Regions from separate parts of the Weizmannia sp. FSL W8-0401 genome, predicted to be linked through region 4. Evidence: riboswitches for the same ligand, from Rfam matches in the RefSeq annotation. Region 4 holds a riboswitch; each other region holds the start of a gene.
What was found. Region 4 has a riboswitch for thiamine pyrophosphate ahead of thiT (energy-coupled thiamine transporter ThiT). Riboswitches for the same ligand answer to the same signal wherever they lie in the genome.
Positions count from the first base shown of each region.

Region 1 (6,002 bases), 970 kb from region 4:
CGGTCATGCTTTACATTTTTCAAATTTTCCAAACGATTGGCTACTACGGCTTTGGGACGCTTGCGCCGCTTGTACTCGCATCAAAAGGCTACACTGTCACGCATTCACTGGAGTATATCGCCTTGTCATTTATCGGCTACCCGCTCGGATCATTACTTTCTGTTCCGCTTATCGAAAAAATGGACCGTAAATGGCTGGTGTGCTTTTCCGCTGTTTGTATGGGTGTATTTGGCGTTTTATTTGGAATCGGCGGTTCGCCTTTTCTGGTCATTGTATTTGGATTTGCCTATACACTTTGCAGCAATATCTTTTCAAATGCTTTCCACGTACTGCAGGCGGAAATCTTTCCAACTGAAATCCGTGCGAGTGCTACCGGAATGGCATACAGCATCAGCCGTATTATGAGCGGCCTTATGCCGTTTATGCTGCTCCCGGTACTGGAAAATGAAGGTGCAACAGCGATGTTTATTATTGTTGCAATAGCAATGCTGATTGTCGTATTGGATATCGCACTACTGGCGCCAAAAACGACAGGACGTTCGCTCGAAAATATAGAGAGTCTATCTGAACCGCAACTGTTTGGGAAAACCAGGGTCCACCTTTAAAATGAAAAAGAATATACAGGCAAGCAGAATATTGATGGCTGGAAAAGTGATCAGACATTTACCAAAAGAAAGTCTCATACAAAGGGGTCCTATCCGATAACAATTGAAAGAAGGGCTCGCCTTGAGAAATCAGTCAATATTTAATACTTTATCACTTAGTGAAAAGTTCAAGTGGTTTTTCTTAGGGCAAACAGTCTCTTTATTCGGAAGTGCGATGACTCCTGTTTCTCTTGCTTTTGCAATTCTTCAAGTTAAGCAGGGCCAACATCTATTGGGGTATATACTTGCGGCTGCGGTTCTCCCTAATATTTTGATGCTGGTTATCGGCGGCAGTATTGCTGATCGTTACAGACGAGATAAATTAATACGCCTAAGTAACCTCGGTTCCGGATGTTCTCAAATGGGGATTGCCATTATCGTCCTTGCAGGCGGAAATCCATATACGATTTTCCCATTGGCAATTATAAATGGTATATTAGGAGCCTTTACTTCCCCTGCAATGCGAGGTATTATCCCTGAATTGGTGGAAAGAAAACATATCAAACAAGCTAATTCACTGTTAAATTTATCACGGAGTGCATCTAAAATTGTTGGTCCTGCTCTTGCAGGGACTTTAGTAGCAATTTTCGGAGGAGGATGGGGGATTGCAATTGATGCGATTAGTTTTTTTATCGCCTCTATTTTTATGAGTAGAGTTCATATTCCTTCACATCCTGTTGTTTCGAAAACTTCGTTCATGCACGAAATGCGCGAGGGGTGGAGTTACTTTCGAAGGCGTCGTTGGATTTGGTTAATAACGGGAGCTTTTGCTTTAATAAATGCAGTCCAAATGGGTGTGTGGCAAGTGCTTGGACCCATTATTGCTAAAAATACCATTGGTTCAACTGGATGGGGTCTAACATTAAGTATAAAAGCAGTGGGTCTTCTTATAGCTAGTCTAGTGATGCTGAAATTACAACTCCGGTATCCTCTTCGGGACAGTTTGATTGCCGTTGCTTTCGGTGGAATACCTCTGATCGTCCTTGGCCAAGGATTCGCATTACCTTATTTATTAATTGTTACAGCAATCGCGGGGGTTGGACAAACGATCTCTGGAATCGGCTGGGATACAACATTACAGCAAGCGATTCCACGTGATAAACTTTCACGGGTACTTGCTTTTGATGACTTAGGAGCTTTTATTACAATCCCCATTGGTCAGGTGATGGCAGTTCCTTTGGCTGAGATTTTTGGATATAAAATGGTTGCTACAGTTGGCGGAATAAGCTTTATCCTTGTTGCCCTCATTCCACTATTAGATCGGTCTATAAGAAAAATGAACCCGGAGAAGGAACGATTTTCTAGTTAACATAATTGAGTAATAAGGTTTTTGCACGGTGCATTTGAAGTTTCTCAACTCAATGCCAGACCGGAAGACAGGGGACTTGATGATTTTATCATATACTTGAAAAAAGACTCGATGTTCTATCGAGACATTTTGCTTCACGGGACCTGCCTTTGTCTACTACAGTTATTTCCGGGCATGGAAGAAGACAAACTGCCTATATAAATTGTTGACCTTTTCTAGATATGTGGTATTATTAAACTATAGGCAATATTTACAATTTAATACACGAAGTCATCCGCTAGAGGTGCCTTTTTTAAAAGGCTGAGATCGAAGTATACTTCGGGACTCTTATGAACCTGATCTGGGTAATACCAGCGTAGGAAAGTGGAAACAGGATATTTGATTTCTTTTCAAATCATCAGCCATTTTCTTACCGAAGAAAGTGGCTTTTTTGTTTTTCATTAGGTTCATTTATGTGGAAATTTTCCAAGGAGGTGAGCTAAATTTCTAACGGTATTAAAGAATTACATGTGATCTCGAATGGCAAAATGCCCGTTGCACAGTTACATGAAATATTAACCGATATTCACCCGTTCGTAACGGCCATCCACATACGGGAAAAACAAAAAACGGCACGGGAACTTTACCAGATAATTGAGTATCTAGCGCAAAACATTCCCCTATCCAAAATGATCATTAATGACCGGGTAGATGTCGCTTTGGCAGCGAAAGCAGCTGGTGTTCAGCTAGCCTTTCATAGCTTGGAAACTTCGATTGTCAAAACCATGTTTCCCTTTCTTAAAGTTGGCCGATCGATTCATTCCTATCGTGAAGGCGTAAAAGCCAATCGGGATGGTGCGGATTACGTCTTGTTCGGCCACATCTTTTTTTCCGGCTCAAAGCCCGGAAAGATACCCAAGGGGCTAAAACAATTAGCCAAAGTGGCACAACTAGACATACCGGTGATTGCGATTGGCGGTATAACGCCAGAAAATGCCCAAAGTGTTATTCACGCTGGTGCAAAAGGGATTGCCGTCATGTCAGGAATACTTGAGGCTCGTGATCCTTTATCAGCAGTTAAGGATTACTACAATGCCTTAATAAATGGAGATGGAAAAATTGACGCGTACATTTGATGTTGTCGTGATAGGCGGCGGAATTAACGGAAGTTCTATCGCCTATCAACTTTCAAAAAGAGGAAGAAAAGTAGCCATAATTGAGAAGAAACAATTAGCATGTGAAGCCTCTAGTGCGGCAGCGGGAATGCTTGCGGCACAAGCGGAGATAGAACAAGACGGTCCACTGTTCCAATTCGCTTTAAAAAGCCAAGCTATGTTTCCTGAACTTGCAAACGAACTGTATGAAATGACTGGAATCGATATAGAGTTTGACCAAAAAGGGATCATAAAAATTGCCGAAACCGATGCTATCGCAGAGGAAGTAAAAAAACAGGTGACCTTCCAGCAAAATTGGGATCCAGCCATAAAGTGGCTTGATTCTCATGAATGTTTGGAAATGGAGCCGTCCCTCTCCTCTAACATCGTTGGTGGCATGTATCTTCCTAATGATGGCCACGTCATGCCGGCAACCTTATCGAAGGCCTTTGCAAAGGCAGCGATTCATTTTGGAACGGAAATTCTTGAAAACACGGAAGTCCTCTCGTTCATCTATGAACGGGAACGTGTCATTGGGGTTAAAACGACTTCCGGTGACATCCATTGCCATCAGGTTGTCCTTGCAACGGGAGCATGGTCAGCACAGTTGATGAAGGATACAGGGATAGACATGCCGGTTTATCCGGTAAAGGGCGAATGCTTTTCCGTTAAATCTGATACCCCTATCCTGAAGAGAACGATTTTTTCCGATAAGAGATGCTACTTTGTACCAAAGCGGAATGGTGAAATCTTTATTGGTGCTACCCAGGTAGAAAATACGTTTGATAAAAAAGTGACGCTTGGGGGAATTGCTTCATTAGTAGAGAGAGCGATCCAATTGGTTCCCCAAATAAAAGATGCCAAGTGGGAACGAGCATGGGCAGGTGTTCGGCCGCAAACAGGGGATGGCCTCCCGTACATAGGAGAACATCCGTTTAAGAAGGGATTGTTTATTGCAGCGGGGCATTACCGTAACGGTATTTTATTAAGCCCGGTTACTGGTCAACTGATAGCTGATTTATTGGAAGGCCATCCAGATGATACGCTTCTCTCCGCTTTCAGGATTGATCGAAACAAGCAAAAGGTTCATTAGGAGGTCTATAATGGTTATTACAATAAATGGTGAGTCCGTTTCATTACCAGAACAGATTGTATTTGTCACAGATTTACTTAAATACTACGAAATTCATGATAAAGTCGTCGTTGTCGAAATCAACGGAGAGATATTAACAAGGACAGAACACCAGCGTACTAGATTATCTGATAAAGATCGAATTGAAATTGTCCATTTTGTAGGAGGCGGATGATATGTTAAAAATTGGTCCATTATCCTTTCATTCTCGTTTATTGCTTGGAACTGGAAAATATCCAAGCTATGAAATCCAAAAAGAAGCGGTTGAAGTTTCGAAAACGGAAATCCTTACATTTGCCGTTCGGCGGATGAATATTTTTGAACCAAATCAGCCGAACTTTTTAGAACAGTTGGACACTTCAAAGTATACCCTGTTGCCGAATACGGCTGGTGCCAAAACAGCAGCAGAAGCGGTTCGAATTGCAAAACTGGCAAAAGCTTCGGGTCTATGCGACATGATTAAAGTGGAAGTCATTGGCTGTGACAAAACTTTGCTGCCAGATCCAATTGAAACCCTTAAAGCTACAGAAGAATTGGTAAAAGAGGGGTTCATTGTCCTCACCTATACCTCAGACGATGTTGTATTAGCCAGAAAGCTTCAAGAGATTGGATGTCACGCCGTTATGCCAGGTGCCTCTCCAATCGGGTCTGGTCAAGGCATCCTTAATCCAGTTAACTTAAGTTTTATCATTGAACAAGCTGTCGTTCCGGTTATAGTGGATGCTGGAATTGGTTCGCCTGCCGATGCGGCTTTGGCAATGGAATTAGGTGCCGATGGCGTTTTATTAAATACGGCGGTGTCACTAGCAACTGATCCTGTTAAAATGGCAAAAGCCATGAGGTTAGCAATCGAAGCTGGACGGTTAGGATTTGAAGCAGGCCGTATCGAGAAAAAACGCTATGCCGCTGCGAGCAGTCCAATGGAAGGAATGAGCATCGGGTGAATAATCGATACTCACGCCAAGTGCTCTTCCTTCCAATCGGAAAAGACGGGCAGGAAAAGATTTCAACGAAACATGTCCTCATCATAGGAGCTGGGGCACTTGGTTCCGCAAATGCGGAAGCGCTTGTACGTGCTGGTATTGGTCAACTAACGATTGTGGACCGGGACTATGTAGAGTGGTCAAATTTACAGCGGCAGCAATTATATACTGAACAAGACGCCGAAAAAAGACTGCCAAAAGCAATTGCGGCCAAAAATCGTTTAACGTCCATCAACTCCTCCGTGTCCATCGAGGCAGTCGTCGCAGATGCTTCTGTGTTAGAACTTGAGAAATGGGCACAGAAAGCGGACCTTATAATCGATGGGACAGATAACTTTGAAACCAGAATGATGATAAACGACATAGCACAGAAGTACAAAGTGCCATGGATTTACGGTGCCTGCGTCGGGAGCTATGGAGTCTCCTATACGATTATTCCTGAAAAGACTCCCTGCCTTTCTTGTTTGTTAGAAACAGTACCACTTGGAGGGGTAACTTGTGATACTGCTGGTATTATTGGTCCGGCAGTTAATATGGTTGCTGCCAATCAAATCACTGAGGCATTAAAAATTTTGGTTGGTGACTTGGAATCATTGCGAAATAAACTCGTTTCGTTTGATTTATGGAAAAATCAACATCGTACAATAAAAGTAGACAAATTAAAGAAAGAAGATTGCCCTTCTTGTGGAAACAACCGCTCCTACCCGTTTTTGACATTTGAAAACCAAACAAAAACGACAATGCTATGTGGAAGAGATACTGTTCAAATACGCCCCCCCTCTCCGGTCACACGTGATTTAG
Region 1 is NZ_JBBPAG010000001.1:2,421,107-2,427,108, reverse strand. Features, by position in the region: gene NSU00_RS11955 (MFS transporter) at 1-605, shown strand, start outside; gene NSU00_RS11950 (MFS transporter) at 727-1,953, shown strand; TPP riboswitch at 2,223-2,332, shown strand; gene NSU00_RS11945 (thiamine phosphate synthase) at 2,463-3,068, shown strand; gene thiO (glycine oxidase ThiO) at 3,052-4,179, shown strand; gene thiS (sulfur carrier protein ThiS) at 4,190-4,393, shown strand; gene NSU00_RS11930 (thiazole synthase) at 4,395-5,162, shown strand; gene NSU00_RS11925 (thiazole biosynthesis adenylyltransferase ThiF) at 5,159-6,002, shown strand, end outside.
Region 1: it holds a riboswitch for thiamine pyrophosphate, as region 4 does, so the genes downstream of both, NSU00_RS11945 (thiamine phosphate synthase) here and thiT (energy-coupled thiamine transporter ThiT) in region 4, are expected to answer to the same signal.

Region 2 (6,002 bases), 690 kb from region 4:
CTTCGCGTACAGATAAGCTGCCAAAAACGCGCCGATCATGCTTCCCGGAAAGGCAAAAATACTTCCTGTCCCAAGCAAGTTACGTAAAAGCGAGGATATAAAAGCTTGCGCAACCGCATAACCGGGGCCGAGCAGAACAGCCGAGAGTATGTTGGCAAAATGCTGTACCGGAAAAATTTTTGCAAAACCTACGGGGATATAAATCAAGCTGCTGGATGCAGTTGTGATAGCCGCAATAACTGCAGTTGCTGTTATTTTTTGTGTTTTTCTCATTAGAACCAACCCTCCCTCCTTTTTAGTTGCGAATGAAAATCAGACCGGCCAGTCTTGTTTTTTATCGTTCATATCCCAAAATAAATACTCATACTTTGAGGCTATTTGGAAATGGTGTTCTAAGACTGCCAGTTCCGTTTCTGATTTTCCGCTTGCCAGTTGGTCCATTAAGTCAATTAACCACTGCGTTCCGGAGCCGAACGTTTCTGAAGAATAGGTTTCGATCCATTTCTTGTAAGGATTGGTCTCCAATGTGTCTCGATGATTTAATTTCAGCAGTTTCCCAATTTCCCAATAATCCCAGGCACACGGCAACAAGCAGGCAACAAGTTCAGCCAAGCTTCCATTGGCGGCCACTTGCAGCATATAACTTGTGTAAGCAAGATTGGCCGGCGTTAGTTGAGTTGCTTCTAAATCCGTGCGTGTAATGCCAAACTCGGCAGCGTATTGGCGGTGCAGTTCCATCTCAAAATGCAACGATTCATGGAGAACCGCAGCAAATCTCGTCATAATGTCCAGGTTACCCGCTTTCACAACACCCATGGCAAACAGTTTTGCGTACTCAACTAAATATACGTAATCCTGCTTTAAATAATAGATAAATTTATCTCTTTCTAAAGTTCCGTTCCCCAGTCCCACGACAAAAGGATGGTTATGGTTTTTCTCCCAAATCGGCTGGACATTTTGATATAGCCTTTCTGTAAAAGATCGTTTCAACAATGATTCCTCCTTGTTTACCGGGAAACCGATTGCGGTTTGCAGGCTGGTTTCTCCCTTTGCCCTAAGCAGCTTCAAAATAAAAAACCCGCCCTCCATCGGAAAGCGGGTGTATAAATTACAAATCATCAGGTGTAATTTCATCACCTACTTCCCTACGCTAGTACGAACTAGATCAGGTTCAAAGGGTACTTCTCAGCCAACCCGGCGCCCCTAGTAGACTATTATGAATATTCATTTTCATTACTCTTACCATATCATAGTCCCGAATTTTGTGCAACAGGAGATTTATCATCCTAATCTTGATTAAAATGTCGTCTTCCATTAACTTTTTAATATCGGGACAGCTCCGGGAACATCACAGAAGGCTTTTTCCCATAAACAAGGACGAATGAGTTGGAAACCTTGATTTTTCATCATTCGTGCCCATTTATTCCTGACTTAAGTTGCAAACCGTGGAGAAATTTGCAGAACGGAGGGCAAAAATGAGGATTGTGATCGCTGGCGGGACCGGATTTATCGGGCGGAAATTAACGGATATGCTTCTTCGCGAAGGGCATGAAGTGGTCATTTTAACAAGGAAAGACAAGCAGCCGGCAAATCGTGTGCAGTATGTAAAATGGCTGGTGGAAGATGCTTCTCCCGAAAATGAAATAGGGAATGCGGATGTATTCATCAACTTGGCCGGCGTGTCCATAAACGATGGAAGATGGAGTGCCAAACACCAAAAACAAATTTATGAAAGCCGGATGTGCGCAACAGATGAAATGTTGCGCATCCTGTCTGCCATGCCGCGCAAACCGGCAGTGCTGGTCAATGCAAGTGCAATCGGCATCTATCCGCCATCACGCAATGCTGTGTATACTGAAAAATCATTGCAAAGGGCAAATGATTTTCTTGGCAGGACGGTATCGGGTTGGGAAGCCAATGCGAAGCAAGCAGAAAAACATGCCATCCGTACTGTCTTATTGAGATTCGGCGTTGTGCTTGGAAAGGAAAACGGAGCACTGCCCCTTATGGTATTGCCGTATAAATGGTTTGCTGGCGGCACAGTCGGTTCCGGCAATCAATGGGTCTCGTGGGTGCATATAACAGACGTAGTAAGATCGATCTTATTTGCTATTAAAAATGAGAACATCCGCGGCCCGGTCAATGTCACTGCCCCTTCGCCTATAACGATGAAGGCATTTGGCAAAACCATTGGTGCTGTTTTACACCGGCCGCATTGGCTTCCCGTACCTTCTTTTGCCTTGAAACTGGCACTCGGGCAAAAAAGCAGCCTTGTGCTTGAAGGCCAGCATGTACGCCCGGAAGTCCTCATGCAGGCAGGATTTGAATTCATGTTCCCGACGCTCCGGCAAGCTTTGGAAGATTTGCTTACAAATCCATAAGGGCAAAAAAGTACAGGCAACGAACGCCACGGCAGAAGGGCCCCTCTTCACACGCGCATAAAAATAAAGGTCTCCCAACAGCCGTCTTCCGCTGTTGGGAGACCTGGTTTCATCCTGATGGTAGGTCCCTGGTCTTTGTATTTCATTTCAATAGATACTAGAGGTACATGGCTATCCATTTGAAATCTGATACGCTTCTTTGCACCCCAGCCTGAAAAATACATCATTCGCGATTTTGATTTTCTGCACGCGCTTTTACTAGACTTTCCAACCTTCATTACCGTTTTCAATGTCATCAATGGCTGGCATTTCCATTCAGACACCACGTCCGGAAAATGCGCATGAACTTCAACCCATTTCATACATATGCCCCGCGTTTTATTTTTATCCATCATGTACACAAACAAATACTGTTTGGTTATCTGCCGTTCCATTTTTTACAAAAAACCTTAGCCGCCAATGGCCTTGTTGTAAGTCAGATCGAAATCAAAATTTCCTTTTACGCCGTTGATCTTACAGTTTGTTTTACGATGCTGCCAAACGTCAGCCTGCATGCCGAGCGTTGCGTTATAACGTGCAATCCATAATAGATTCCCCTTGGGCAGTTTCGATGCATTTAAACGATTCTTGTAAAAATCGTAGTACGTATAGATCCCAGTATGTTGGAATCCTTTGCTTTTCAACTCGGTGATAAAGGCATCCACATAGCGGGTTAAAGTATCTTTGTTTTTCGATAGATTCTCGTATTCGACATCCACAAAAACATAGCCAATCTGTTGTTTCACAGGACTTAGCCTCTGCGCAAAATGGTCTGCTTCCTGTTTCGCGGCCGTTATGGAAGTGGCGTCAAACATGTGATAAACATGAACTTTTAAACCGGCTTTGGCTGCCGCTTTAACATCCTGGACAAAATAATCCTCGGTGCCCGTTTTTGGCAAATCGGTTCCCTCACTTGCTTTTATAATCGCATAGCTAAAACCCGCCGCTTTCACTTTTTTGAAATCAATCCCGTTTGTCCCGGATGGTTGCAAATATGATAAATCTATTCCCCGTTTGGCGTAGCGGACAATATGGGTATCGTAAGTTTGGGCATATCCGTAATAGCCGTCTGCATAACCAATGGTCAGCCAGTGGCCCTGTTTCGCATAAACGGTAACCGGCGTTGCGAGATAAAGCGTATTTTTCAATGTTTTTCCCGTACGAATGTCGTGCAAATACACTGTATCAGCAGCATAGCCGGTATACCACGCCTTTGGTCTGCCGTTTGCCATATATTTTTTATACGCATAGGCCGTTTTATTTTGAAATTGAACGCGGTAATAGCTGCCCGACGAACCGGTGACAAATACCGGTGCATTGCCGGGCAAAGTGCCAACTTTTTTGCCGGCGCTTGATGCTTTCGAAACAAGGTTCACCGATCTGGTTGCATGTTTGACAGTAATGGAAGTTGCATGCGCCTTGATGAACAAACCATTTGAAAAAGTGGGGAATACAAAAGCGAAAGCCATTACAAAAGAGATCACGCACTTAAATCCAAATTTGACCATCTTGTCCCCCTATGAATATATGAGATTACCTTATTCTAACATTTAATATAAGGGCTGTCATCGCCCGAATGATGGCGGATTCAATCCGAGACCATGAAAATAAGGATAAATTTTCGGGATAGAAAATAATCCCGGCGTTCGGCACCTCAGTGAGAGAAGCCCTGAAATTGGAAAAGTAAAGTTTCCCATTTCAGGGCTTCATATTTTTTAGGCTTCATTCGTCAAAAACAAATGTGTGGCAAACTGCACTTGTCCGAAATTTACGTAAGTAACAGATAAGATGCTGGTGAGTATTACTAAAAAGACTTAATTTTTATTAATCGTTTTGTAGATAATTCAAAAATCCATTTTTATATTATTTCTTTCTTTTACATCTGAAGGGTATCCCCGAATATTGCTCAATTCGTCCAGCGCAGTTTGTGACCAAAATACACGATACTCTTTGTCCACGCTTAAGACTCCTTGAAACGTCTCCGAAGATACTTAAGCCCCTGTTCTTTGCTGAAAATGCGTCCGTTTCGCCGATCTTCGCGACTCTTTTGAACCTGACGAACAACTTCTTCATCTTTTGCCAGATATTCAACTTCCTTTTCGTTTAGTGCTTGTTCTCCCCGCTTGAAGGTTAAAAATTCAATAAAATCATACACTTCAAGGACATCTTGTTCAGGAATTTGATCAATCATCCGCTTTAATTCTTCACGGCTCACCCTCAAAACCTCTCACCGCCTGGTGGTTTATTTCTTCATTATATCAAATTTAAAACGCAAACACATTCCACATGGCTCAGGTTCAGTTCTGAAGAGTAAATTCATCAATTTTTAGATGTTTTATGATAAAATGACTTATCCACATTTAGAAAATTTTTCCATCTATTTTTTCTGCTTTCAAAGTCAAAAAGAGCCGAATTTGCAAATTTCTTTTTTAAAATTGTGGATAACTTCAAAAAAACCTTTTTTTACATCACATCCTTTGCTATAATATAACCATTAAGTAAACCTTACTTGTATTGGCTTACTTAAATGGGTGAAATCCTCGTCTGTTAAAATACGTGTCCGAAACGATTCCAACAGATTGTGAATGCTAAACTAAAGTAGACCATTCCTGCTAGATAAAAATGAACACTTTTACTGAGATATGGGGGCAGGTATTTTGCATTTGATAGGTGTTGCCCCGGGGAGGGGCAACACCTATCAAATGCATCGACGTTATTCCCCTGATAATAATTCCCTCGATACGATATAATAATATAGTTTGATTTATATTGTTATGGAGGAAGTAAAGGTGGACAAATGGGAAATGTACATGAAGATCAAGCAATTAAAAGAACAAGGATTTAAGATAAGAAGAATAGCCAGAAAGCTTGGTATATCAAGAACCACAGTATATAAATATCTGGAAAAGTCTCCGGAAGAAATGGCTTTGTGGGAGGCCTCAACAAAGACTCGAACTAAGAAGCTCGATGCTTATGAAATGATTATTCATACTTGGCTGAGTGAAAACCCAGATGTGTCTTCGGCACAGATCCATGATTGGTTGATGGAGCACTACCCTAAACTAATTGTTGGGGAAAGTACGGTACGTAGTTATGTCAAAGAACTTCGTGAAAAATATGCCATACCAAAAGAGACACATCAACGGGTTTATCAAGCGATACCTGACCCGCCAATGGGGCAACAAGCTCAGGTAGACTTCGGGAAAACCAATCAGAAAACGCCTCAAGGTAAATGTGTAAAATTGTATTTTATAAGCTTTGTGTTATCGCATTCTAGATATAAGTATGTTGAATGGCTGGACAGGCCTTTTACGACAAAAGATATGATTCGCATGCATGAGCACGCTTTCCAATACTTTGGAGGGATGACCGATGAACTGGTATATGATCAGGATGCCCTGCTCATGGTAAACGAGAATGCGGGAGATTTAATTCTGACAAAGGAATTTCAGTCTTATCGGGAAGCGAGAAAATTGAAGGTCTATTTCTGCAGAAAAGCTGACCCGGAAAGCAAAGGGCGAATTGAGAATGTCGTTGGTTATGTGAAGGGCAATTTCGCCAAACACCGCATCTTTCAAAATA
Region 2 is NZ_JBBPAG010000001.1:758,115-764,116, reverse strand. Features, by position in the region: gene thiW (energy coupling factor transporter S component ThiW) at 1-273, opposite strand, end outside; gene tenA (thiaminase II) at 313-1,134, opposite strand; TPP riboswitch at 1,126-1,215, opposite strand; gene NSU00_RS03500 (TIGR01777 family oxidoreductase) at 1,476-2,381, shown strand; gene NSU00_RS03495 (hypothetical protein) at 2,429-2,743, opposite strand; gene NSU00_RS03490 (GH25 family lysozyme) at 2,831-3,928, opposite strand; gene NSU00_RS03485 (hypothetical protein) at 4,381-4,635, opposite strand; gene istA (IS21 family transposase) at 5,195-6,002, shown strand, end outside.
Region 2: it holds a riboswitch for thiamine pyrophosphate, as region 4 does, so the genes downstream of both, tenA (thiaminase II) here and thiT (energy-coupled thiamine transporter ThiT) in region 4, are expected to answer to the same signal.

Region 3 (6,002 bases), 750 kb from region 4:
GGAAAATGTTTTATTTAAAGTATCGTATCCGGCAGAATTCCATGCACAGACGGCAGCGGAAGCCGCAGTCAAACTCCATCCGGTTGTAGCTGGGAAACTGGATCAAATCAGCCGGATTACAATTACGACGCATGAGTCCGCCATCCGCATCATTGACAAAAAAGGGCCGCTTCATAACCCTGCTGACCGCGACCATTGCATCCAGTATGTGACGGCAACCGGCCTGATCAAAGGCAATATTACAGCGGACGATTATGAAGATGCAGCCGCCGCTGACCCGCGCATTGATGCATTGAGGGAAAAAATGACGGTTGTTGAAAACAAACAATACAGCATCGATTACCTTGATCCGGAAAAACGTTCCATCGCGAATGCCGTGCAAGTCTTTTTTGAAGACGGCACATCAACTGAAAATGTGGAAGTCGAGTATCCGCTCGGCCACCGCTTCAGAAGGGAAGAAGCGATCCCGAAAATCATTACCAAGTTTTCGGATAATATCGCCGCCCATTATTCCGCGAAGCAGCAGGAAAGGATCAAAGAAGCCTGCCTTACGGGAGAAGCGCTTGAAAAAATGGCCGTTCATGAATTCGTCAATTTATTCACCTTGTAGAAAGGATGTTGCACCATGGTTTGGATTGTCAATCAGCCGTCCTCACAGGAGGCGCTTGCCAAACGGTTTAAGGAACGCATGCAGGCACCAGGCATTTTGCAAATCCCCGGCGCGCATGATGCAATGGCGGCACTCATTGCAAAAAACACAGGGTTTGAGGCGCTTTATTTATCAGGCGCTGCCTATACCGCGAGCAAAGGGATTCCGGATCTTGGCATGATCACATCGACGGAAATGGCGGAGCGTGCACGTGATCTCGTGCGTGCCACCGATTTACCGGTTCTTGTTGACATTGACACCGGCTTTGGCGGCGTGCTGAACGTTGCCCGCACCGCCCGCGAAATGGTCGAAGCAGGTGTTGCGGCTGTTCAGATTGAAGACCAGCAGCTTCCGAAAAAATGCGGGCATTTAAACGGGAAGCAGCTCGTTACTGCATCTGAAATGTGCGAGAAAATCAGGGCGTTGAAAAGTGTGACGCCGTCGCTTGTCGTTGTAGCCCGTACGGATGCGAGAGGCGTGGAAGGCGTGGAAGCGGCGCTGAAGCGGGCCAACGTCTATGTGGAGGCAGGTGCGGACGCCATTTTTCCGGAAGCGCTCGAGTCCCGTGAGGAGTTCCGTTTATTTGCGGAAAAAATAAAAGCGCCGCTCCTTGCCAACATGACCGAATTCGGCAAAACCCCTTATTATACGGCGGAAGAATTCGAAGAAATGGGTTATGCCATGGTTATTTATCCTGTCACTTCGCTGCGCGTTGCCGCAAAGGCTTATGAACGGGTATTTGAAAAGATTAAGAACGAAGGGACGCAAAAAAATGCCCTCTCCGACATGCAGACGAGGAAAGAGCTGTACAGCACGATTTCTTTAGAGGAATTTGAAGCGCTCGACCAGTCGATCGCTAAAACGATTCTTCCTGTTACGCCTGATCCTTCATCATCAACGTAAAGAAAAAGGGCAAACCCGCTTTTTGCGCGCGGGGTTGCCCTATTCAACTTAGCGGCCGGCCTGTTTAGATTTCTCCTGCGTCGTGGAGTAGTTTTCGCCAAATTCGTTTTTCAATCCGGATCCTGTTGTTTGGCCGGAAACTTCTGCGGCAGGATCGGCTGTTCCGGGAGCGGCCGTTTCATTGAGGGCAGAAGCATCATTATCTACGAGCACAAGATAGTGTCCGGCATCAATTTCGGCCGAATAGCGGTCCAGTTCGTCCTGCGGGAGATCGAGATTGGTCAGTTTTCTTGTCGTTTCGTCATAATAGCCCGGCTTGAAGAACCCTTTGATTTTCTCCCAGAGAGAGCTGTTTTGTTCATCCGGGGCAGAAGAGGTGTGGTCCACATTTGCGCCGGTCTGGTTTTTCAATAAAGTCCCATCATTCCCGTTTGAAATAATGGAAATATCGGAAGTGCTGTAGCCTTCTGCGGTCAACCGGTCTACTGCGTTAATCGTTTCCTGCAATGTTGTGTAAATGCCAACTACTTCTTTTGCCATCTCTATCTGCCTCCTAACGGTGATAGTGCACTTTTACCCGGTAGAAAAAGGGTTAAACGGTTTTCGCAGGTTTTGACATATCCATAAAATTCAGTCAATATAAGATTGAATGGAGGGATTGAGATAGAACAATCTGCATATCTATCGTATGATGCAACAGAACTGGCCAGGCTCATAAAGCGAAAAGAAGTGAGTGTGGAAGAAGTGTTGGAGGCGGCAATGGCCCGGATTGAAAAAACAAACAGGCGTTTAAATGCCGTCATCCGGACACGGTTTGAGAAAGCAAAGAAGGAAGCGGCCGCGCTCCGTACAGATGAGCAGCCATTTGCCGGCGTGCCGGTTTTGCTCAAAGACATTTCCCAGGCGGTAAAGGGCGAGCTGCTCACATCCGGATCAAAACTGCTGCAGCAAAACCGTGCCAGAGAAGATGCTTTTTTTACGGCAAAATTGAAGGAAGCGGGGTTTATCATTCTCGGACATACAAACGTACCGGAATTTGGATTAAAAAATATTACGGAACCTGAACTTTACGGTCCGGCGCGCAATCCGTGGAATCCCCATTTTTCACCCGGCGGATCAAGCGGCGGTTCCGCGGCTGCGGTGGCTTCCGGGATGGTACCGGTTGCCGGTGCAAGCGACGGCGGCGGATCGATCCGCATTCCTGCTTCTTTTACAAGTTTAATAGGATTAAAGCCGACAAGGGGAAGGACACCAGTCGGGCCGGGACGTGGACGGCAATGGCAAGGGGCGGCCATTGACTTCGTGCTGGCAAAAACAATCAGAGACAGCGCAGCGCTCCTCGATGTGCTGCAAACTGTGGAACCCGCCGCTGCTTTTCAAACGCCGCTTTTTCCGGGATATGTACAGGAACTAAAGCGGAGCGGAACGAAAAAATATCGGATCGCGTTTTCGGTTGAATCGCCGGTTGGGACGCCTGTCAGCCGCGACGCAAAACAGGCTGTCTATAAAACGGCAAAATGGCTGGAACAGGAGGGCTATGTCGTGGAAGAAGCCAAGAACGGTGTTGACGGCAGGCGGCTGATGGAAAACTATTATTTAATGAACTGCGGGGAAATGGCGGCGGAACTTTCGGATTTGGAAAGCGCACTTGGACGCCCGCTTACGGAAAAAGATATGGAGCCGGTTTCGTGGGTCTTGTATGCTGCCGGGAAAAATGTCACGGCGGCGGAATACGCAAAGAGTCTTGCGGAGTGGGATAAAGCTGCAGCACAAATGGCTGCTTTCCATGAGACTTATGACCTGTATCTCACGCCTTCAACCGCGTTTCCGGCACCGAAAATCGGGGAACTTACCCAGACAGGGAAAGAGCGGGATCGTTTGTTTGGTGTTACCGGGCTCCCGAAAGAAAAGCAGCAGGCACTTGTCTATGATATGTTTGAACCGAGCTTAACGTTTTCCCCGTTTACGCAGCTCGCTAATTTAACCGGGCAGCCGGCGATCAGCCTGCCGGTTCATGTAACAGCGGCCGGGCTTCCTTTAGGGGTACAGCTGGTTGCGCCGAAAGGAAATGAACACTGGCTGCTGGATGTCGCATATGCGCTTGAACAGTCGGAACTTTGGGTTGGCATGCAGGGAAACCCTTGCCTTTAAAGCATGAATAAGAGGCGTTACTTACGCACGGGTCGGAACGTCTACGTTAAGGAAGGCAGTAGTTTTTACGTGCCTATCTTAGCAGTGTCATCTTACGTTAAGGAAGCCCGCCAAAAAGTCATGCTTTCTTAATGTAGAGGCGTCCTACGTTAAGGAAGGCTGCCCAAAAGCCCCGCTATCTTAACGTAGGGGCGTTCTATGTTAAAGAATGCCACTAAAAAAGCCCGCTTTCTTAATGTATAGGTGTTCTATGTTAAGGAAGGCCGTCAAAAAGTTCCGCTATCTTAACGTAGAGCCGCTCTATGTTAAGGAAGTCCGAAAAAAAGACATGCTATCTTAACGTAGAAGCGTTCTATGTTAAGGAAGCCCGCCAAAAAGTCATGCTTTCTTAATGTAGAGGCGTCCTACGTTAAGGAAGGCCGTCAAAAGGTTCCGCTATCTTAACGTAGAGCCGCTCTATGTTAAGGAAGTCCGAAAAAAAGACATGCTATCTTAACGTAGGGGCGTTCTATGTTGAGGAAGTTCGCGCAAAAGTCAGCTTCCTTCACGTAGAGCCATTCTATGTTAAGGAAGGTCGTCCAAAAGTCCCACTTTCTTAACGTAGAACCGTTCTACGTTAAGAAAGTCCGCCAAAAAACCCGTCTACCTTAACATAGAAGCCTTGCCGTCCCAGGGTGATTCTTTACCCAGGCAGACAATGGCTGGCTTGCGCACCGCACCATCGTATTGAAAATTTTTTGCCAAAAAGGATGGTTTTCATGTTACAATAAAATTACAAGAAAAAAAGCAGGGGAGCCGGTTTTGGCTGAGAGGATGCCGTTTTGCATCGACCCTTCACCTGATCTGGATAATGCCAGCGTAGGGAGTCTCATATTGAAGCATGTTTCGGCATGTTTTGGATGGACAGGCTTTCTTGCGCATGCAATGAAAGCTTTTTTATTTGAAAAAAAGGAGGAAAATTTGATGGAAAAATCGAATCAAGTAACGGTTTCTTTTTCAGTTGTTCCGCATATTAAAAGTGATGACTTATACGGTGTCGTCGACCGTGCGATCGAAGTTGTTCAAAACGCCGGCGTACGTTATGAAGTCGGGGCAATGGAAACGACGATGGAAGGCGATCTTGACGAACTGCTTGGGATCATCAAAAAAGCGCAGGATGCTTGCGTCCAAGCCGGTGCGATTGATGTCATCACATCGATCAAAATCCATTACCGGCCAAGCACCGGGGTGACAATGGATGAAAAAATTGCAAAATATCGCGAACAAGCGCCGCAGCCGGTTCGTTAACACGGCGCTCACGGCTGCCTGGCTCATTTTTTTGCTCTTCGTCTGGCAAGGGGTAACGGCCGGCTTTCATATCAGTGAATGGATGCTGCCAAAACCGACGGAAGTATGGCAGGAATTGAAAAATCTGCAATGGATGGTTTGGCCCAATATTTGGCAAACTGCAAAAGAAGTATTGATCGGGCTTGCCTTTTCCATTATGATTGGCGCAGCGATTGCCGTTTTTATGGATATGGTTCCCGTTTTCCGGATGCTGGTCCGGCCGCTACTAGTCGTTTCGCAAACAATTCCGATTGTGGCGATTGCGCCGCTTTTCATCGTCTGGTTCGGATTCGGGCTCCAGTCAAAAGTTATTGTGGTCATTTTAATCTGCTTTTTCCCGCTGGCATTGAGCATTCTGGAAGGGTTTCAAACGGTGGATGATGACTTGGTGAAACTGTTAAAGACCATGCATGCTTCAAAAGGGCAAATTTACATGAAAGTCAAATTTCCGGCTGTGCTCCCTTACTTTTTTTCAGGTTTAAAAATTGCCGTTACATATAGTGTGATGGGTGCCATTATCGGTGAGTGGCTCGGCGCAAGCGAAGGGCTCGGCGTCATGCTGACAAGGGCGACAAAATCTTTTATGACTGCCCGCTTGTTTGCCATCTCCGCTGTCATCATTGGGCTCACATTTCTTTTATACGGCGCTGTTGAATGTTTGCAAAGGCTATCCGCACCATGGGTATATCGAAAGGAAGATCATCAATGAAGAAAATTTTAATCATGTTGCAGGCGGCCATGTTGCTGCTTGCTGCCGGATGTGCCGGCAGCGGGCAGAAGGACAGCAGCAAAAAAGCGTTGCAAAAGGTGACGGTTGTGCTGGACTGGTTTCCGAACACCAATCATACCGGCCTGTATGTGGCTAAAACAAAACATTATTTTCAAAAGCAGGGCCTAGATGTGAAAATTATCCAGCCGGGAGACAATATCACGGCTGAACAGATGGTGGCCTCCGGGAAAGCGGATTTCGGGA
Region 3 is NZ_JBBPAG010000001.1:695,257-701,258, forward strand. Features, by position in the region: gene prpD (2-methylcitrate dehydratase) at 1-610, shown strand, start outside; gene prpB (methylisocitrate lyase) at 626-1,552, shown strand; gene NSU00_RS03210 (general stress protein) at 1,601-2,092, opposite strand; gene NSU00_RS03215 (amidase) at 2,216-3,703, shown strand; TPP riboswitch at 4,482-4,585, shown strand; gene NSU00_RS03220 (MTH1187 family thiamine-binding protein) at 4,667-4,990, shown strand; gene NSU00_RS03225 (ABC transporter permease) at 4,941-5,738, shown strand; gene NSU00_RS03230 (ABC transporter substrate-binding protein) at 5,735-6,002, shown strand, end outside.
Region 3: it holds a riboswitch for thiamine pyrophosphate, as region 4 does, so the genes downstream of both, NSU00_RS03220 (MTH1187 family thiamine-binding protein) here and thiT (energy-coupled thiamine transporter ThiT) in region 4, are expected to answer to the same signal.

Region 4 (6,002 bases):
CACCAGTTTTTTGACGATTTGAAATTGCTTGTATTTCGGCTTTGTCACTTCATATTTGAATTTTTTCGGGAGAATCGGCAGCGTTTCCAGTTTCCACTGCTTCCAGGCGGGATTGTAATGTTCCGGCGGGACGAGCTGGGTTAAATGGCCGATCGCCCACGTGCAGAAAGCGCCTTCCGGGAAGATCTCATTCGGCCGGATTTCAATATACCCCTCCCGTTTCACATGCGGAAAAACCGAGCAAAGGGTGCGCCCCTGGTCAGGCTTTTCGGCGATGATCAATGGAAAAGACAAACGGATCACTCCTTTCTTTTTCTAGCTCTACTTTACAATGTTTTTCACACGCTGCCAAGAAAAAATAAACGCCCGGCCGGGTAAATCCTTTTCCACTGGATTTACGCGGCCGGGCGGTGTTTCAAAATGCGATACTTCCCCCATCGTTCACGTCACTTCCTGAATGTTTTCTGTTTTGCCGTACCGGGTGCAAGTAACGGATCCCCATCTAATCCAGTACGGTGATTTGGATCGTACGGCGCCCCCAGTTGGCGGCTTTTCCTGAATCCGGGACGAGGACATCGATACGGTTTCCTTTGATGGCTCCGCCCGTATCGCCTGCAACAGCGGTCCCGTAACCTTCGACATATACTTTTGAACCGAGCGGAATTACATTCGGATCGACGGCAATCACTTTTGCATTCGGATTATTTTTAACATTGATGCCTGTCGCTGTAACGCCGGAGCAGCCTGGATCATTGGCTGTATAAGCGGTCGCGGTGACGGTCATCGTTTTTCCCTGCGGTTTTGGAGCCGCCTCTTTGGAAGATTCCACGTGCACGGTCGGCTTTTTCACGTCCACTTTTGCATTTTCCGTGTTTGTTTGCGGCTGGACGGAAACTTCCGCTGCACGTTCTTTTACTGTCACTTTGCTGTTCGGATTGGAACGAATCACGATTTGATCATGCGGGAAAATGACATCCGATGACAGATCGTTCCATTCTTTTATTTGTTCAACCGGCACGCCGTATTTTTTCGAGATATCCGACAGCGTGTCACCGGCTTTAACGACATAAACGTTTTTCGGGGAAATGGTTAACTTTTGTGAAGGATAAATCATTTCGGTGGAAAGTTGGTTATTTTGTTTTAATGTTTTAACGGATGTATTATATTTTTGAGAGATCCCCCAAAGTGTATCCCCCGGTTTTACGGTATAAGTATCCGGCGCTGCGGCTTGTGCATTGACAGCCATTACGCTTGTGATTGTCACCGCAGCTGCAAGTGCTGATACTGCTTTTTTCATAAATTGTAACCTCCTCTTTTTGCCGGCTTTTGTGCCAACACCGTAAATCCTAACACACGGATTTAACAGGCGGATAACGGCAAAATGTTGATTTGGTTACACAAAAACGCTTCTTTGTAATCCAGTGAAAAATTTGTAACATAGGCATAAAGTCACGAATTCGCGCATAGAAGCAGAAAAACACCGTCGAATTGCGGCGGTGTTTGCAGCACTTTAGTCCTGTTGATCGATTTTTTTCAGCGGTTCTTTCGCCGGCCCTTCTACCACTTCGCCTGTACAAGCAAACCGCGAACCGTGGCACGGGCAGTCCCATGTGCGGTCTCCCGAGTTCCATTTCACTTCACAGCCCATATGGGTACATGTCGTATCGACCAGATAGAGGTTCCCGTCCTAGTCTTTGTAGGCGCCTGCCCGCTTTCCGTTAATACGGACAACGGCCCCTTCGTCATTTTTTAACGCATCTAAAGATTGATCCCGCATGTCAAGTTTTCCTTTGACGAGCTGCCTGGCAACGTCGGTATTCGCAGGTGTGTACAGATGCAAATGTATTTGCACGTCATGGTATGCCCTTTTTCCGTTTTGATTTTTAATGGGCTGCCAAAATCGATATCTTTCGCAGTGGTTTGTTCAAAAATCGGGACATTTTTGTCCATTAAATATTCAATCAGTGCTTTTCAGTACGAAAGCGGATGGAACTGTGCCTGCCCGGCCATTTTCACCGCTTTTTTCCCGGGAATCCCGTCCGGCAGCGAACCGATCCATTCTCCCGGGATGCCGAGGGTTTCATACGCCTGCATTTCTTTTTCCAGTTTTTCAATATATGCATCGGAATTGGTATAGAGAAAGGCATCCTGCCGCGAAAAATCACAGCGGATCCCGTGCTTCAGGATCGTTTGTTCAATGAACGATGCAGCTGTTTCGTTTGCTTTGTAATAAAGGGATGCTTTTTCTTTTCCTATATGCTGGATCAATTCATCATAAATGAGCCCGTGCTGTGCGGTGATTTTTGCCGTCGTATGCCCGCTTGTGCCATTTGCAATGGATCCGGCATCAAACAGGATCGTTTTATACCCTTCGTTTGCCAGCAAATAGGTAGTTACAATCCCGGCCATTCCGGCACCCACAACGGCCACATCGGCTTCCATATCCTGCGTTAACGATGGAAATTGCGGCATCGTGACCGTTTTGCGCCACAACGGTTCAGGAGATTGCGGCATTGAAGTTCCGTTCATGATTTGACCTCCCCGAAAGACTGTTATGTATAGTCTTCCCCGGGGAGGCCGGTCTAAACATTGCGATTTAGCTGTTGAGCAATTTATCCGTAATCTGGCGCATGATATCGCCTCTTGAGATGACGCCGACAACACGCCCTGCCTGATTGACGACCGGAAGCTTTTTAAAATGGTGTTTTGCCAGAATCCTGAGCGCATTTTCAAAATCGTCTTCAGGCCTTACCGTATACAGTTCCCGCCGTTTCATAATCTTTTCCACCGGGAAGTCCAGGCTGTGCACCAATTTTTCATTAAAGTCTTCCTGCTCATTTACCACGATCGTAATATAAAAATCGTAAACGGTCCGTGCCTTTGGCTGCAAAAAGCGGATGACATCCCCGTCACTGACCATGCCGAGCAGCTTTCCTTCCGCATCCACGACCGGTACGCCGCCGATCCGGTGGTGGGCAAGCACCTTTAACAGTTCCCGGATCGTCGTCTCTTTTTTTACCGTAATGACATCGCGGATCATAAAATCTTTGACTTCCAATTTTCTCGCTCCTTTTTATCCATCCATTTACAAATTATTGTAAACCTTTGCGGGGAAGGAAGCAATGAAGAAACCGCCTATTGTGCGCCATCCACGTACTTCCCGTGATCCGGGAGCGCGATTTCATCAAATCCGGAGACAAGGGCCTCAAGCCCTTCCCGCAAGCCGGCGCCGGACATCGGGATCCCGTGGCCGCAAAGAGCAGTTTCCGGCTTTAAGGCAGCCAATTTTTCAACTGAGCGTTTTGCCGCCTTCCAGTCGTTTGTAAAATAGCGCGGCGGCCCGTTTACTTCCTGCTTTTGCACCAGCACTTTCCAAAATTCATCCTGTCTGACGGTGATAAATGCGTCCCCCGCGATCAACACGTTGTCTGCTTCCCTGAAGAACGATACATGCCCGTTCGAATGGCCGGGCGTATGGATCCATTTCCAGCCCGGCAGAAACGGGACCGTCCCGTCTTCGGGAAGGGGTTGGACAGCCTTGCCAAGATCAACTGGTTCATTCGGATATATCATGGAAATCTTCGCCAGCAGGCCGCCTTCAACAGTCGGATCGGGATCCGGATACGTTTCACGCCCGGTTAAATAGGGCAGCTCCAATGGATGTGCAAAAACCGGCACGTCCCATTTTTCCAATAATGGCGCAATCGCACCCACGTGGTCAAAATGGCCATGCGTTAGTAAAACCGCTTTTGGTTTTGCCTTTTCCCCGAAGCGTTCCCGCACGGCTGAAAATATCGCGCCGGCGGAACCCGGCATGCCGGCATCCACGAGGACAAATGTACCGGTTCCGGCCCTGCCGATCAGACACACATTTACAATTTGGATGGTAAAGCAATAGATATCCGGCAGCAATTCCCTGCCTGTTCCGCTTTCAATCGAAGTCATCGGGATGATCCGGCGGCCAAACGGGTGATGAATGTCTTTATCCATAAAATCCCCTTTCTTTCATTATTCCTTCTTTTTATCCTTTCCCGTTTCTTACGGCCATTACCCGTTCTGCCGGCCATGATCAACTGAAAAAGCGGTGAAACCGAACTCCGGCTTTACAAGGCGCCTGTTTCCATAAAGCCTCCTGCCTGAAGTGAAAACGGCAAGGCGCAGTTGCCTTGCCGTTTTCAAGTTGCTTTTACGCCGCATGCCTGTGCTGATTGCGGTATTTTGTCAGCAGCTGCGGGGCGGCATTAAAGAGGATCGCCGCAACAGCTGCGCATAAAATGCCATTGCCAATCATCGTGACGCCGTTCGTGATGAAAGAATAGAGAAACGCCGACTGCCCTTTAGGCGCATAGGAACCCCAGAAAAACACGCCGGCCACGAAATGCCAGAAATAGCGGGCGAAACTGCCGGCAAGAACAGAAAGGCATATCCAAAAAGTCATCGTGCCCCTTTTGGCATGGCGGCAGCTTCTTTCGATAAGCGGCCGAAAAAGCCCGGCAAACCCGATGAATGAAAAAGCGACCGGATATTCCATGATGCCCTGAATCGGGTTGAGAATATCATTTGCATCACCGGTGACGATCTGCAGCAAGCTCCAAATAAATCCCGAAGCAACACTTGCTTTAAATCCCCAGCGAAAAGCGACTACAAAAACCGGCAGCATGGCAAACGACAGAGAAATCGCGGACGTCACCTTAATGGACGGCAATAAGTCCAACACGAGCGCGAACGCCGCAAAAATAGCCGCTTCAATCATAGCCTGTAAACTTAATTTGCCCATAAAAAAATCCCCCTTTTGGTATGCATGAACATAACGAACCATGGGAGGACAAAAGAAATTCCACATCCCTACGCCGGCATTAACCGGACAGGTTCAAAGGGTCAGAACATGGCGTTCACTCTCAGCTTAACGCTCCCCCTGTGGTTACGTTCATGAAATTGTCACCTTTATGATAAACTTTTTGCCACAACATTTCAACAAAAAATTTAATTTTTTGGCAATAACAGCTCTGGAAAATTGTTTTTCGGCGAATTGACGCGTTCAGATACGGCATACATTTCCATTAGGTCTGCATCATACTGCGAAAGGAGTGGCAACAGCCGGCCCGCCTCAGTGACCGATGTGTCCAGCCATTTTTCTTCATCTTCCCTGCGTAAAATCACCGGCATCCGGTCGTGAATTTTTGCCATCATCCTGTTCGCCTTTGTCGTTAAAATCGTGCAAGTAAAGACCGGATTCCCTTCCTGGTCCATCCATTTTTCCCAAAGCCCGGCCATCGCAAAAATGCCCCTGTTCTTAAGACTGATCCGCATCGGCGCCCGGGTGCCGTCTTTTCGGTTCCACTCAAAAAAAGAATCGGCCGGAATGAGGCAGCGCCGCCTTTTCACTGCCTCCCGGAAACCCGGTTTCTGAAATACGGTTTCGCTTCTGGCATTGATCATCTTATGCCCGATTTTCGGATCTTTTGCCCAGGAAGGAATCAAGCCCCATTTTAAAAAACCGAGTCTGTACTGCCCATGGGCGCTGATCACGGCAGCCACCATTTGCGAAGGCGCGACATTATAACTTTTGGCATATTCACTGCTTGAAAAAGAAGCTTTGGCATGGAACCTTTTTTCCAATTCATTTACAGATGCCGTTAACGTGTACCTCCCGCACATCCAAATCCCGCCTTTCTTTCTATCCTGAAAATATTGCCCGCTGATTTTCATCCTCTGCCATACCGCGTATGAAGCGGCAAAGATGCCCATTTTTCCCCATTTTACACAAAAAACAGGCAGATAAAAAGGATTTGGCCCAGTTGCACCAAATCCTTTCTCTGTTCCGGAACGCACCGCTTGTTAACCCTGCCCCCGAGCTGGGATGTTTGCAGCAGTTCCCGGTTTTTCTTCTCTTTTTCACATTCCGCTCTTTAGGCCTTGTTTCTTTCAAGAAAATGCCGTTTCCGAAGCAAGGAATCGTTCCGGCAGGGAGCGAGCACGGTTTCCATCCCCTTTTTCACCAT
Region 4 is NZ_JBBPAG010000001.1:1,447,955-1,453,956, reverse strand. Features, by position in the region: gene NSU00_RS06865 (DNA topoisomerase III) at 1-294, opposite strand, end outside; gene NSU00_RS06860 (3D domain-containing protein) at 503-1,297, opposite strand; partial or broken gene NSU00_RS06855 (FAD-dependent oxidoreductase) at 1,511-2,529, opposite strand; gene NSU00_RS06850 (CBS domain-containing protein) at 2,597-3,058, opposite strand; gene NSU00_RS06845 (MBL fold metallo-hydrolase) at 3,136-3,990, opposite strand; gene thiT (energy-coupled thiamine transporter ThiT) at 4,187-4,777, opposite strand; TPP riboswitch at 4,826-4,926, opposite strand; gene NSU00_RS06835 (SOS response-associated peptidase) at 4,984-5,658, opposite strand.